Regions from separate parts of the Tumebacillus amylolyticus genome, predicted to be linked through region 1. Evidence: a T-box and tRNA genes for the amino acid it is inferred to sense, from the RefSeq annotation. Region 1 holds a T-box; the other regions hold tRNA genes.
The links. A T-box is a leader RNA that pairs with one kind of tRNA and senses whether it is charged. The one in region 1 lies ahead of argS (arginine--tRNA ligase), so its partner is inferred to be a tRNA-Arg.

Region 2: it has a tRNA-Arg gene. The T-box ahead of argS (arginine--tRNA ligase) is inferred to sense a tRNA for this amino acid. The anticodon was not compared.
Region 3: it has a tRNA-Arg gene. The T-box ahead of argS (arginine--tRNA ligase) is inferred to sense a tRNA for this amino acid. The anticodon was not compared.

What each region holds. Positions count from the first base shown of each region.
Region 1 covers NZ_JAEQNB010000001.1:1,054,100-1,058,257, reverse strand. The annotation lists gene JJB07_RS04815 (TrmB family transcriptional regulator) at 35-802, opposite strand; gene argS (arginine--tRNA ligase) at 809-2,527, opposite strand; T-box leader at 2,583-2,807, opposite strand; gene JJB07_RS04805 (YkvA family protein) at 2,846-3,127, opposite strand; gene JJB07_RS04800 (fumarate hydratase) at 3,254-4,158, opposite strand, start outside.
Region 2 covers NZ_JAEQNB010000002.1:468,924-473,081, reverse strand. The annotation lists gene JJB07_RS09280 (DUF3298 and DUF4163 domain-containing protein) at 1-411, shown strand, start outside; gene JJB07_RS09275 (peptide ABC transporter substrate-binding protein) at 528-2,189, shown strand; tRNA gene JJB07_RS09270 (tRNA-Arg) at 2,303-2,377, opposite strand; gene thiD (bifunctional hydroxymethylpyrimidine kinase/phosphomethylpyrimidine kinase) at 2,506-3,330, shown strand; gene comER (late competence protein ComER) at 3,391-4,158, opposite strand, start outside.
Region 3 covers NZ_JAEQNB010000005.1:209,567-213,724, forward strand. The annotation lists gene JJB07_RS16405 (LCP family protein) at 1-1,132, opposite strand, end outside; gene JJB07_RS16410 (L,D-transpeptidase) at 1,276-1,731, opposite strand; tRNA gene JJB07_RS16415 (tRNA-Arg) at 1,850-1,926, opposite strand; gene JJB07_RS16420 (alpha/beta hydrolase) at 1,980-2,753, opposite strand; gene JJB07_RS16425 (S-layer homology domain-containing protein) at 2,875-4,158, shown strand, end outside.

The DNA of each region.
Region 1 (4,158 bases):
TGTAGACAACTTTTGAGAAATCGGTTGTTTTCATTTAATAACGCAATTTGATCAACAACTTGCGAATGTGTTCGTCCTCCACCAACACGTCGTCGTAATAGCGGTTGGTGATCTCCGTCAACACCACGTCATGGTAGAAAAAGTCGAGGAAAAACTGCACGAACTGCGGCGACGACGTCATCACGCCCTTCATCTCGCCCCCGTGGAAGATCGCGAGCAGAATCCGCGCTTCGTCCACGATCAACAACCGCCAACGCTCCAAGGAATGATGTTCCCATTGCGGAACGGGGAATGTCGTCAAGTGTTGGAGTGCGGAAGAAACGGAGCCGAGCGACAGCGCTTCGACTTGGATGCCGTCGGCTTGTTTTTGTTCAAGCAGTGGGCGCATGGTTTCGAATTCGTCCGCCCAGAGCGAGAGCCGGATGGAGGAGGTGGCTTTTTTGATCCATTCCTCCATCGTGAGCAGCATCGAGGAGTCTTGCTTCAGCATCCAGACGCGGTCGTCGATTTCGGGACGATCTTCGCGGTAGGCGTCTCGCAACTTCTCGACGTTTTGGTAGAAATTCTGGGTGAGGGCTTTGATGACGATCTCGATGTCTACCGCTTGGTACTCGCTTTTGTTGCCGGTCATCGATTCGAGGATGATCCCTTTGTCCACGAGGCGGTGCAGGACTTCGTAGATCTTGCCGCGCGGTACGCCGGAGTCCTTCGCCAGCGCGTAGCCGGTCATCGGTTTGCCGACGTGGTGCAGAGTCTCGTAGACTTTGTTCTCGTAATCGGTGAAGCCGAACCGGGTGAGCATACTCGCTTACATCGCCTGCGGGGCTTGGAGGCCGAGCAGGTGGAGCGACGTGCGCAGAACTTGAACGGTCGCCGCGACGAGGTGCAGACGCGCGGTGGTGACTGCTTGGTCTTCGTCGATGACGCGGACGTGCGCGTAGAATTTGTTGAACGCCTGCGCGAGGTCGATGACGTACTTGCCGATCACCGACGGGTCGAAGTCGGCGCCCGCACGTTGGACGACGTTCGGGAAGTTCAGGAGCATCGTGACGACCGCCCACGATTCTGCACCTTCAAGCGCGCCGGACGGCAGCTCGACTTTTTCAGCGGTGAGTTCGTAGCCCGCTTTGCGCAGGATGGAGCAGGCGCGTGCGTGGGTGTATTGAACGTACGGGCCGGTTTCGCCTTCGAACGTCAGCATGTCTTCGAGCGAGAAGTTGATGTCGTTGAGGCGGAAGTTTTTCAGGTCGTGGAAGATCACGGCGCCGACCCCGACCGCTTTGGCGACTTCGTCTTGGTTTTCGAGGTTCGGGTTTTTCTCGGCGATCACGTTGCGGACATCGTCGATCGCTTGTTGCAGGACCTCGTCGAGCAGGACGACTTTGCCTTTGCGGGTGGACATTTTTTTGCCGTCTTTGAGCATCATGCCAAACGGGATGTGGTGCATCTCCTGCGCAAAGTCGTAGCCCATTTTTTCCAGCACTTTAAAGACTTGCTTGAAGTGCAGGCGTTGTTCGCCGCCGACGACGTAGAGCGCTTTGGCGAAGTCGAAGTTTTCATGGCGGTAGAGCGCGGCTGCGAGGTCGCGGGTTGCGTAGAGGGTCGCGCCGTCCGATTTTTTGATCAGGCAGGGCGGCATGTCGTATTCGTCCAGTTTGACGACGAGAGCGCCTTCGTCCTCGACGAGCAGACCTTTTTCTTCGAGCAGGTTGACGACGCGGTCCATTTTGTCGTTGTAGAACGCTTCGCCGTGCAGGGAGTCGAATTTGATGCCCATGAGTTCGTAGGTTTTGTTGAATTCCTTGAGCGACTCGTCACGGAACCATTGCCAGAGAGCGGTGGCTTCCGCGTCGCCGTCTTCGAGCTTTTTGAACCATTCGCGGCCTTGATCTTCGAGGGTTTTGTCATTGGCCGCTTCGTCGTGGAATTTCACGTAGAGGCGGAGCAGTTCCGGGATCGGCGCTTGGCGGACGGCGTCTTCGGAGCCCCACTTTTTGTACGCGACGATCAGTTTGCCGAACTGGGTGCCCCAGTCGCCGAGGTGGTTGATGCGCACCGGGTTGTAGCCGAGTTTCTCGAGGATGTTCGCCAGCGCGTTGCCAATGACGGTGGAACGCAGGTGGCCCATGGAGAACGGCTTGGCGATGTTCGGCGACGAGAGGTCGATGGTGACGTTTCCGCCGTGGCCGATGTTGGTCGCGCCGTAGGCGTCGCCTGCGGTTAGGACGTTCGAAATGACGTCGGAGGTGACCGCTTGTTGGTCGAGGTAGAAGTTGATGTAGGCGCCGACGACTTCGATGTTGCCGACGGGAACGCCCGCTTCTTGGAGAGCCGGTTGGATGTTTTCTTTGAGTTCAGCGGCGATCATCGGCGGCGCTTTGCGCAGGGTCTTCGCCAGTTGGAAGCACGGGAATGCGATGTCGCCCATCTTGGGGTCTTTCGGAGTTTCCAGGAGGCGGAGGGCTTCAGACTCCTCCATGTTGGCCGCGTGGGCGATGACGCCCGCGATTTGATGTTTGTAGGACATGTGTGAACACTCACCTTTTTGTATGAAATAAAAAAAGCTCCCGTCTCTTAAAAAGATAAGAGACGAGAGCTGTTGCTCCCGCGGTACCACTCTTGTTGCTCCTGATTCTACCTAGAAAAAAAGGAGCCGCTTTGCGCTGTAACGGGCAGACCCGGCCCCGCCTGTTCGGGGGGCATCTCCGAGGTGCGCTTCTCCATGCTTGCTCCTGACCGGGCTCCCACCATCCCCGGCTCGCTGTGTGTCAACGCAGGCTGGATACTTTCCTCATCGCAGACGTTCTTGACCTATTATATCCAGAGGGATTGCGGGATGCAACTTTTACCGATGATTGGGCTTGTCTATGGGATTGAAATGCTGTTCGGAGACGATCTGCGAGCGACGGACGAAGTCGTTGTAGACGCGGCGGAACAGGCGGTACGTCCCGATGGCGACGGCGAGGTCGTCGGTGTAGCCGAGCAGGACGATGAAGTCGGGAATCAAGTCAACCGGGGAGAGAATGTAGAGAATCCCGCCGACGATCAGCAACTTGTCGCGAAACGCCGTCTGCTTGTCCTTGAACATCCCGGCGACGTTTTGAAAAAATGTGGGCTTGTTGTTCATGGAAACTCCCTCCCTTGACATGGCGTATCTACTAGTATGTACGTACAGGCACTCAAAAAGTTTCCGGAGTGAGCGACGATGAAAAAAAGCCCCTGCCCACTTGAAGTGGACAGGGGCTCTTTTTGCTTAAAAGACTTTCGCTGCGAAGTCGGAGAGTTTGTTGAGGGACTCTTGCTCGACTTCTGCGTGCAGGGAGTTGCCGTGGGAGTCCATGGTGACGATCGCTGCGAAGCCTTCGACTTCGAGGTGCCACATCGCTTCCGGGACGCCGAATTCCATCAGGTCGACGCCTTTGACTTTCTTGACGCAACGCGCGTAGTATTGCGCCGCGCCGCCGATGGCGTTGAGGTAGACCGCGCCGTGCTCTTGCAGGCCTTTCAACGTCTTCGGACCCATGCCGCCCTTGCCGATGATCGCGCGCAGGCCGAACTTCTTGATGATGTCCGCTTGGTACGGTTCCTCGCGGGACGAAGTGGTCGGGCCCGCCGCTTTGACGTGCCATTCGCCCGTTTCGTCTTGCAACATCACCGGACCGCAGTGGTAGATGACGCCGCCGTTCAAGTCGACCGGAGTCGTGTGTTCCGGCTCGATCATGTATTTGTGGAACGCGTCTCGGCCCGTGTGCATCTCGCCGTTCAAGATGACAACGTCGCCGACTTTGAGATCGCGAATTTGTTCTTCGGTGATCGGAGCTTGCAGAACCACCGTGCGCGTGCCTGCATCGCCTTCGACTTGACGCTTCGTGGTGTCGATGGCGTCGACTTCTTCTTTGTACTGCCATTCGTTGATCGCACCGGTCTGTGCATCGAGCACGACGCCCAGACGACGGTATGCCCAGCAGTTGTAGGCAACCGACACGTAGAACGAAGCCGGCAGACGGTTCATCACGCCGATTTTGCAACCGAGCAGGGAGACTTTGCCGCCGAAGCCCATGGTGCCGACGCCCAGATGGTTCGCGGTTTCCATGATGTACTCTTCGAGCTTCGCGAGGTCTGCAATCGGGTTCACATCGTCCACGCGGCGGAACAATT
Region 2 (4,158 bases), on a different contig from region 1:
CTGACGATCACCCATGAGGTGAAGTCGAAACCGGGCGACGACATTTTTTCGATGGAAGTTATCACGGACGCGCAAATGGGAGGGACGAGCAAGCCGGACTTGGACTTTTACAACATCTACAACGGTGAAACGGCTCATGTGATCACCTTGCAGGAACTGTTCGGGCCGGGGTATCGAGAGAAGTTGAACCGAGAGATCGGCAAGCAAATCGACGAGCGGATCGCCCAAGGCATTCCGTACTTCAAAGACCAGTGGCACGGAATCTCAGACACCCAAGGCTTCTACGTGCAAGACGGCGAAGTGGTCATCGTCTTTGACAAATACGCGATTGCCGCAGGCTACGTGGGACAGCCCGAATTCAAGATCCCTTGGGACGGCGTTCTTCATGAAAAAGCGAAACTGCCTCAATAGGGGGCATTTTCGCTTTTTTTTAAGTTTTCTTTTTAATTGACGGGTTTTTACACGAGGGGTATACTCATGCCATTCCTATAAATTTTATCGGAAATGATAGTTGGAGGTCCTACCTGATGAAACAAAACAAACGCAACTTCACCGTTGCCCTCACGGCAACTTTTTTAGCAAGCACCGCTCTGGTCGGTTGCAGCAGTGATTCCAAGACCGATGCTTCCCAAGCAACGTCTGCGGCTCTCGATGCGACGCAAGAGATTTCTCTGCCGTTGAACGACGAGATCCCGACGTTGGACATCTCGAAAGCGATTGACAGCATTGCATTCACCGTCCTGTCGAACGTCAACGAAGGTCTGACCCGTCTCGATGCGAACAACAAAGCCCAAGGGGCGATTGCCGAGAAATGGGACGTCTCCCAAGACGGCAAGACCTACACGTTCCATCTGCGCGACACGAAGTGGTCGAACGGCGACCCGGTGACGGCGAAAGACTTCGAGTATTCCTGGAAGCGCACGCTGAACCCGGAGACCAAGAGCGAGTACGCGTTCCTGATGAACAACTGGATCAAAGGCGCGGAGGAATACAACCAAAGCAAGGGCGGCAAGGGCGAGGAAGTCGGAGTCAAAGCGCTGGATGACAAAACCCTGCAAGTCACCCTCAACCAGCCGGTTCCGTTCTTTGCCGAGCTGATGGCGTTCCCGCTGTTCTTCCCGCAAGAGCAGAAGTTCGTCGAGGCACAAGGCGACAAGTACGCAGGCGATGCGGACAAATTGCTGTTCAACGGGCCGTTCAAGATGACGGCGTGGAACCATGAGCAATCGGTGGAGTTGGAGAAAAACGACTCCTACTGGGACAAAGGCAAAGTCAAGCTGAACAAAGTCCACTTCCAAGTCGTGAAGGACACGGGCACCGCTTCCAACCTCTACGAATCCGGCCAACTCGACCGCACGCCGGCGCTGTCGGGATCGTTTGTCGATACGTACAAAAACAACCCGGACTTCTCCACGGTGCCGCAGTTGACGTCGGGGTACTTGAGCTTCAACTATGACCGCAAATTCCTGCAAAGCGCGAAAGTTCGCCAAGCGCTGACGTTCGCAGTCGATGGCGAGATGTACGCCAACCTCGTGTACAACGACGGCTCCAAGGGCGCAACGGGACTCGTTCCGTCCGGCATCCAGAACGCCGACGGCGGGGACTACCGCCAAACGGCGGGCGACCTGATCAAGCGCAAAGACAACCTCGCCAAAGCGAAGCAACTCTTGGCGGACGGCATGAAGGAGGAAGGCATCACTTCAATGCCGACGATCAAAATTCTCGTCGACGCAGGCGATGTCGGGCAAAAGGGAGCAGAGTTCCTCCAAGCGCAATGGAAGCAAAACCTCGGCCTCAACGCGGAGATCGACCCGGTTCCGTTCAAACTGCGTCTGCAACGCATGGGGCAGCACGATTATGACGTCGCGATCTCCCGCTTCGGGGCGGACTACAACGACCCGGCGACGTTCCTCGACAACTACTGGTCGGGCAGCAGCTTCAAGTCGTCGGAGTGGAAGAGCACCGACTTCGACAACCTGATGAGCCAAGCCCACACCGAATCCGACTCGCACAAACGCATGGACCTCCTCGCCAAAGCCGAGACCGTCCTCATGCAAGAAATGCCCGTCGGCCCGCTGTTCTTCCGAGGGCAAGCCGTACTCACCAAACCCTACGTGAAAAACTTCCAAACCCGCACCTACGGCGGGGAGTATGACTTGAAAGAGACGTTTATTCAAGGGAAGAAGTAAGGCAGATTGGAAAAAACCCGTGCCATCTCTACACGGGTTTTTTCATCTGCTTTTTTGATAGCAAAAAAAGAGACCCCTTCGCGAGGAAGGAGTCTCTTTTTCTCAAACTCATTTGGCGTGCCCAACAGGAGTCGAACCTGTCTCTGCAGCTTCGGAGGCCACCGTGATATCCGATACACTATGGGCACATGCGTGGGTTCCACTTGTGTTTCCCGTCTGAGGAACACTTGATATATTACACGATCATCAGACGTTTTGCAACTCCCCACATTCTGATACAATAACCATAGCATTTCCACCAGAGGGGGAACCAGAGATGTCAGACGTACAACAGGCGCGATCTCGCGTTGCGCGCGCGTTAACCATAGCAGGCAGCGACTCCGGCGGGGGAGCGGGGATTCAGGCAGACCTCAAGACGTTCACCGTCCTCAACGTCTACGGTATGAGCGCTCTCACGGCGATTACCGCGCAGAATACGTTGGGCGTTCACGGCATTTTCAACTTGCCGCTCGAAGCCATCGAACTGCAAATCGACGCCGTCGCCACCGACCTCGGGGTAGACGCTGTGAAAACAGGCATGCTTTCTCAAGTGCCGATCATCGAAACCGTCGCTCGCAAGATCAAGCAACACAACATCCCGAACCTCGTCGTCGACCCGGTCATGGTCGCCAAGGGCGGGGCGAAACTCCTCGAAGACAGCTCGCAACAAGCGCTGATCGACCACCTGATTCCGCTCGCGACCGTCATCACGCCGAACCTTCCGGAGGCCGAAGTTCTCATCAATCGTGAAATCAAAACGGTGGAAGACATGAAGGAAGCCGCCCGCCGCATCCACGACTTCGGCGCGAAGTACGTCGTCGTCAAAGGCGGACATCTCGAAGGCGATGCTCTCGACATCCTGTTCGATGGTCAGACCTTTGAGCAATACGTCTCGCCAAGACATGAAACGAAACACACGCACGGCACGGGCTGTACGTTCTCTGCTGCGATCACCGCCGAACTGGCCAAGGGCACGCCGATCCGAGAAGCGGTCGCCACCGCCAAGGAATTCATCACCTGCGCCATTCGGGACACCCTCGGCCTCGGCGCCGGCCACGGCCCCACAAATCACTGGGCCTACAACAACCGCCACAAAAACTAACCCCGATTACAAAAAATAGAGCTGGCCCACTCAGGGCACAGCTCTTTTTTCATCTAAGTATTAGTCCTCATACTCCGTCAACTCTACCTTGCACGGCGCGGCCTTATGCCCGTGCGCTTTCGATCTCGTGGTCACCAGCAATTGATCAAAAATTCCCGACATCGACGGCTGCAGAACTTTGATCCCCTCCGCCGTAATCCCGCCCGGCACCGAAACCCGCCGAATGACGTCGCTAAACTCAAACCCTTCCTCCGTCAGCAACTTGCCAAGGCCCAGCGTCATATCCTTCACCAACGCATCTGCCAAATCGCGCGGAATCCCGCCCTGACGCACCGCCGCCATCGCAAACTCCTGCAAAAGCACCGCCAAAAACGCCGGCCCGCAAGAACTCAGGTCGGAACAAACACGCAGGTCCGCTTCCTCCACGACGATGGGTTTGGAAATCGCCTCAAGCAACGACTCCACCTCATGCCGATCTTCAATCGTCGTCCGATTCCCGTGCATCACCAGCGTCACGCCCGCCAGCGCCACTTGCGTAATCGAGGGTATGACCTTCGCGACACGACAGGGGAGGAGCGCCTCCATCTCCTCCAACAAAACATGCGAGTTGATCGAAACGAAATAGTGGTCCTCGCGAATAAATGGCGAAACTTGGTTTATGACACCGGGTGCATCGCCCGGTTTTACACAGAGAAACACGACATCCGACGCCGACACGGTCTCTTCAGCAGTTTCGCAGACTTGCACCTGCGGATACCGCGTCTGGAGTTGCTCCAGTTTTTCCGGGCTGCGATTGCAGGCGACCACCTGGATCTCAGAGGAAAGCGT
Region 3 (4,158 bases), on a different contig from region 1:
GGGTCTTGGTTCCCGTATTCGGAGGTGGCGTCGGGTCCGGCGTATCCGGCTCGACATTGGGGTTGTTCGGCACAACAGGAGTCGGATCGTAGTATTCCTTCGGTTGAGACGTTGTGTTTTGCTTCAACTTCGAATCGTCGAGGCCGAGGAATTCGTAGACTTTCTTCTGCGTTTCGTACACATCCGGCAAGATGACAGCCTGCCCGCCGCCTGCCCATCCGTCCTTGGACGTTTCGCGGGGCGGTACCTGCATCTGCTGGATGTCCGATTTGTCGACTTTCAGCATCAACTGACCGAGTTTCAACATGTCGGACGTGGTCATGTTGGTCTCGATGTACGGTTCAACCGCAGAAAGCACCGACGGCAGCTTCACAATCCCCGAAGTCGAGATCATTTGATCTGCGACCGCTTGCAGGAACTTGCGCTGACGCATCGTGCGGTTGTAGTCGCCCAACTCGTCGTAGCGGAAACGCACATACTGCAACGCATGGTTGCCGTCGAGATGCTGGTACCCTTTTTTCAAATGAATGTCGTAAATGCCGTCGTCGTTGTAATTCAGGTCTTTCTCGACATCGATGTCCACGCCGCCGAGAGCGTCGACGATTTTCATGAAGCCTTGGAAGTCGGTTTTCACGTAATAGTGCAACGGAATCTGCAGGAAGTCCCGCAGCGTTTTCAACTGCAAGTCCGGTCCGCCGATCGCGTTGGCGGCGTTGATCTTCTCAAAGTCATGACCCGGGATGTTGTACCACGTATCGCGCATGACCGACATGACCTTGGCTTTCTTGGTCTGCGGGTCAACCGAGATCACGAGAATCGAGTCTGCGCGCGGATTGGGATCGTTGTTTCGGTTGTCCACCCCCATCAGAACGATGTTGACAGGCTCCGTCCCCGTCCACTGCTCCGCTTGCACAGGGGTTTGGTTTTTGTCCTTGGGCTCTTGGATCTTCGTCATGAAGTGCCCGATCGCATATGCGTAGAAGCCGACGATGACCAACAGAACGGCCAGTAGGGAGATCATGATCCACTTAAATTTCTTGGTCTTCCAGAACCGCAGCTTTTTCACGCCGGGTCCCGTGGGGCCTACCGGGGGTTTCTTGACCCGGTTGTGGCGGTCCTTACGGCTATCCATTCTATCATCTCTTTCCTCGTAGGCTGATTCACAAGTTTCATAGAAAAACTGTAGCGATTATAACACAATTTTGATGTTGAACGTGTTACAAATCTGGAACAATTACCCCCGAGAAAAAAAGTGCTCCGCCACATCCGGAGCACTCAGTCCACAATCTCCACGACCGTCCCGACGTGAACATGCTCATACAGCCATGTGACGTCCTCATTTTTCATCCGCACACAACCGCTTGAAGCGTGCTTGCCGATGGAATCCGGTTGGTTGGTGCCGTGGATGCCGTAGATCGACCCGTCCGTTCCCGGAACTTCCAACCCGATCCAGCGAACGCCAAGCGGATTCTCCGGAGTACCGCCCGGGATGTTTTTTTTGAGATACCAAGGATTTTTCACCAACATCACCACAGGAAACACGCCATTGGGCGTATCTTCATTCGTCCGACCCGTCGCAACGGAGAAAGTCTTCACTTTGACATTGTGCGTGTAGTACGTCAAGGAATTTTCCGACTTGTCGACCACGAGATACGTGTCACTCAATGTAGGGAACGACGCGAGAGTTGCCAGCGTCAAGAGCCCCGCCAAGAAACCGCTTTTCAGTCGCATGAGTGGGATCACCTCTTGCGCAAAGCGTTCCACACCGCCGCTTTTTCTATCCCCGGTCATCTGTTACAAAAAAGAGCCGCCTCTCCGGAGAGAGACAGCTCTTCATACTAAACTCATATGGCGTGCCCTGAGAGATTCGAACTCCCGGCCTTTTGATTCGTAGTCAAACGCTCTATCCGGCTGAGCTAAGGGCACAAGCAACGAGAATTAGTATAACAATCAGGTAAGAAAAAAGCAAGCCCTCAACTTCAGGCTTGCTTGATTTTCTTCACCCGAGCCACGACCGTGTCGAGTACTTCGCGCTCCCACTCGTGCTTGTTGTAGGTGTGGTCCGCGCCTTCGATAGGATGAAGTTCGGCACGATCTCCGTAGCACGTCTCGATGTACCGCTGGGAAACGGTGAACGGGACGGTTGAATCTCGTGTGCCGTGGACGAGCAGAACTTCGCCCGTGTAGTTCTTGGCGCGATCATAGACGTTCATGACGCGGACGTCTTCGCCAAACGCGCGGCCGATCAAATTGCCGCCGTAATCGAGAACTTTGAGCTCCGGATTGGCGAGGTGCATGTCAACGACCGGCTTGACGATGTCGTACATGTTGCCCGCCGGGCAGAGCAGAACCAAGTCGCGCAGGTCTTGCGGACGGTCCCCTGCGACGACGGAAGCCACGAGCCCGCCCATGCTCATGCCAAGCAGGACGATCCGCGTCGGGTCGATGCGCAGGTCTTGGCGAACCGAGTCCAGAATCGCATGCGCTTCAGCAATTTCGCCGCTGACGGTCATGTCTTCGAAATGGCCGTCGCTTTCTCCACTGCCGAGAAAATCGTACCGAAACGCCGCCACTCCCGCTTCTTCGAGTTCGCGGGAAAGCTTCCAGAACAAACGGTGTTGCTCCAATTTGTTGCTGGTGAAGCCGTGGAACAAGATCACAGCGGGAAGTTTCTCACCCGGTGCGTGTGGGGGGACATGTTCCATCCCGCGCAATGTCATGCCGTTGAACGACAAATGAATGGCTTCTTGCATGGGTGAACGACCTCCTGTTTCCAGATCAAACCTCAGTCCCCTCATTATAACATCTCGCGCAGAGGATTTCTGTCTAGTCTTGTCGAAGTGGGTCAAAAAGGATTTGGAGGAATTGCTACCCATGAACAGACCTACTTTTCTCGCTCTCGTAACTGCATCGGTTCTGCTTGGCAGCACCGTCGTCCCGCTGGCTGTGCCCGTACCGGCCTACGCCGCCGCCACCCAGCTGACTCCCCCGACCAACGTCCAACTGAACCCGGACGGCACTGTGCTTTGGATGCCGGTGAACAATAACAACGGCTATACCATCTATTTGTACGATGCGTCGAACAATACCTTGCTCAAAACTCTGACGTCCACCCTCAACTCGAGCTCGTATTCGCTGACCTCTCTGCTCTCGTTGCGCACGACTTATTATGTAAAAATCGTCACGCGCGGCAACGGAGTGACCACGTCAGACTCGACAGCGTCTTCTCCGTCGAACCAGTTGAGCATCTCGACCCAAGTCACACTTTCTCCGCCCAATCCGCCCACATTGTTGCCAAACGGCGTGGTGCAGTGGAGCAATGTCTTGAACAACGGCTACCAATTGAATGTCTATCACTACCCGAGCAATACGCTGGTCGGCTCCCGTGTTTTGCCCAAAGACACCACGGCGTTTGATGTGACCTCGCTGATTCCGGGGACCGCCCAATATTACGTGAAAGTGATGTCGCTTGGCGATGGTAGCCAGATGATGAACTCCACCGAATCGGGTTCGTCCGTACCGTTGACGCTCTCTATGGTTCAACTGTCCACACCGGCAACACCCTCGCTGTCTGATGACCGAGTGGCGTCTTGGTCGCACGTCCCGAACAACAACGGCTACCGCATCACCGTCTACAACGCAGACAACGATCAAATCGTCGGTTTCGCACAAGCACCCAAAGATTCGCAAACCTTTGATTTGAGCAAAGTGATTCTCTCGGACGGCACGTACTACATTCGAGTTTCTGCCCTTGGCAACGGCTCGAACACTTCACCCGACTCTGCACCTTCGACGAGACAGATTTACTACCTGGCGGGCGACGTTTATTTCGTCAAACCGGAGAAACTGTTCTCGACCGTTTCGACCATGGGCAATGTCCCCACGACGACGTACGACATGACCGGCTCAGATATCGTAAACGACCTCAGCCGCAAGCCGACTGCGTACAATTTGTTGGTGAAGCTCCAATCCAACCAAGGCTTGCTTCATTTGAACCTGCCGGGCACCGTGGTCGACAAAGTCGCATCCCGTGCCATTGCACTCTCGACCCTGCGCTTGCAGACACCCCTTGGCAACGTCAACTTGCCGCTGTCTGAAGTCGTAAACTTGGCGAAGAAATCCAATCTGAGCTTGACGGAGCTGACAGCGCAAGTCGAA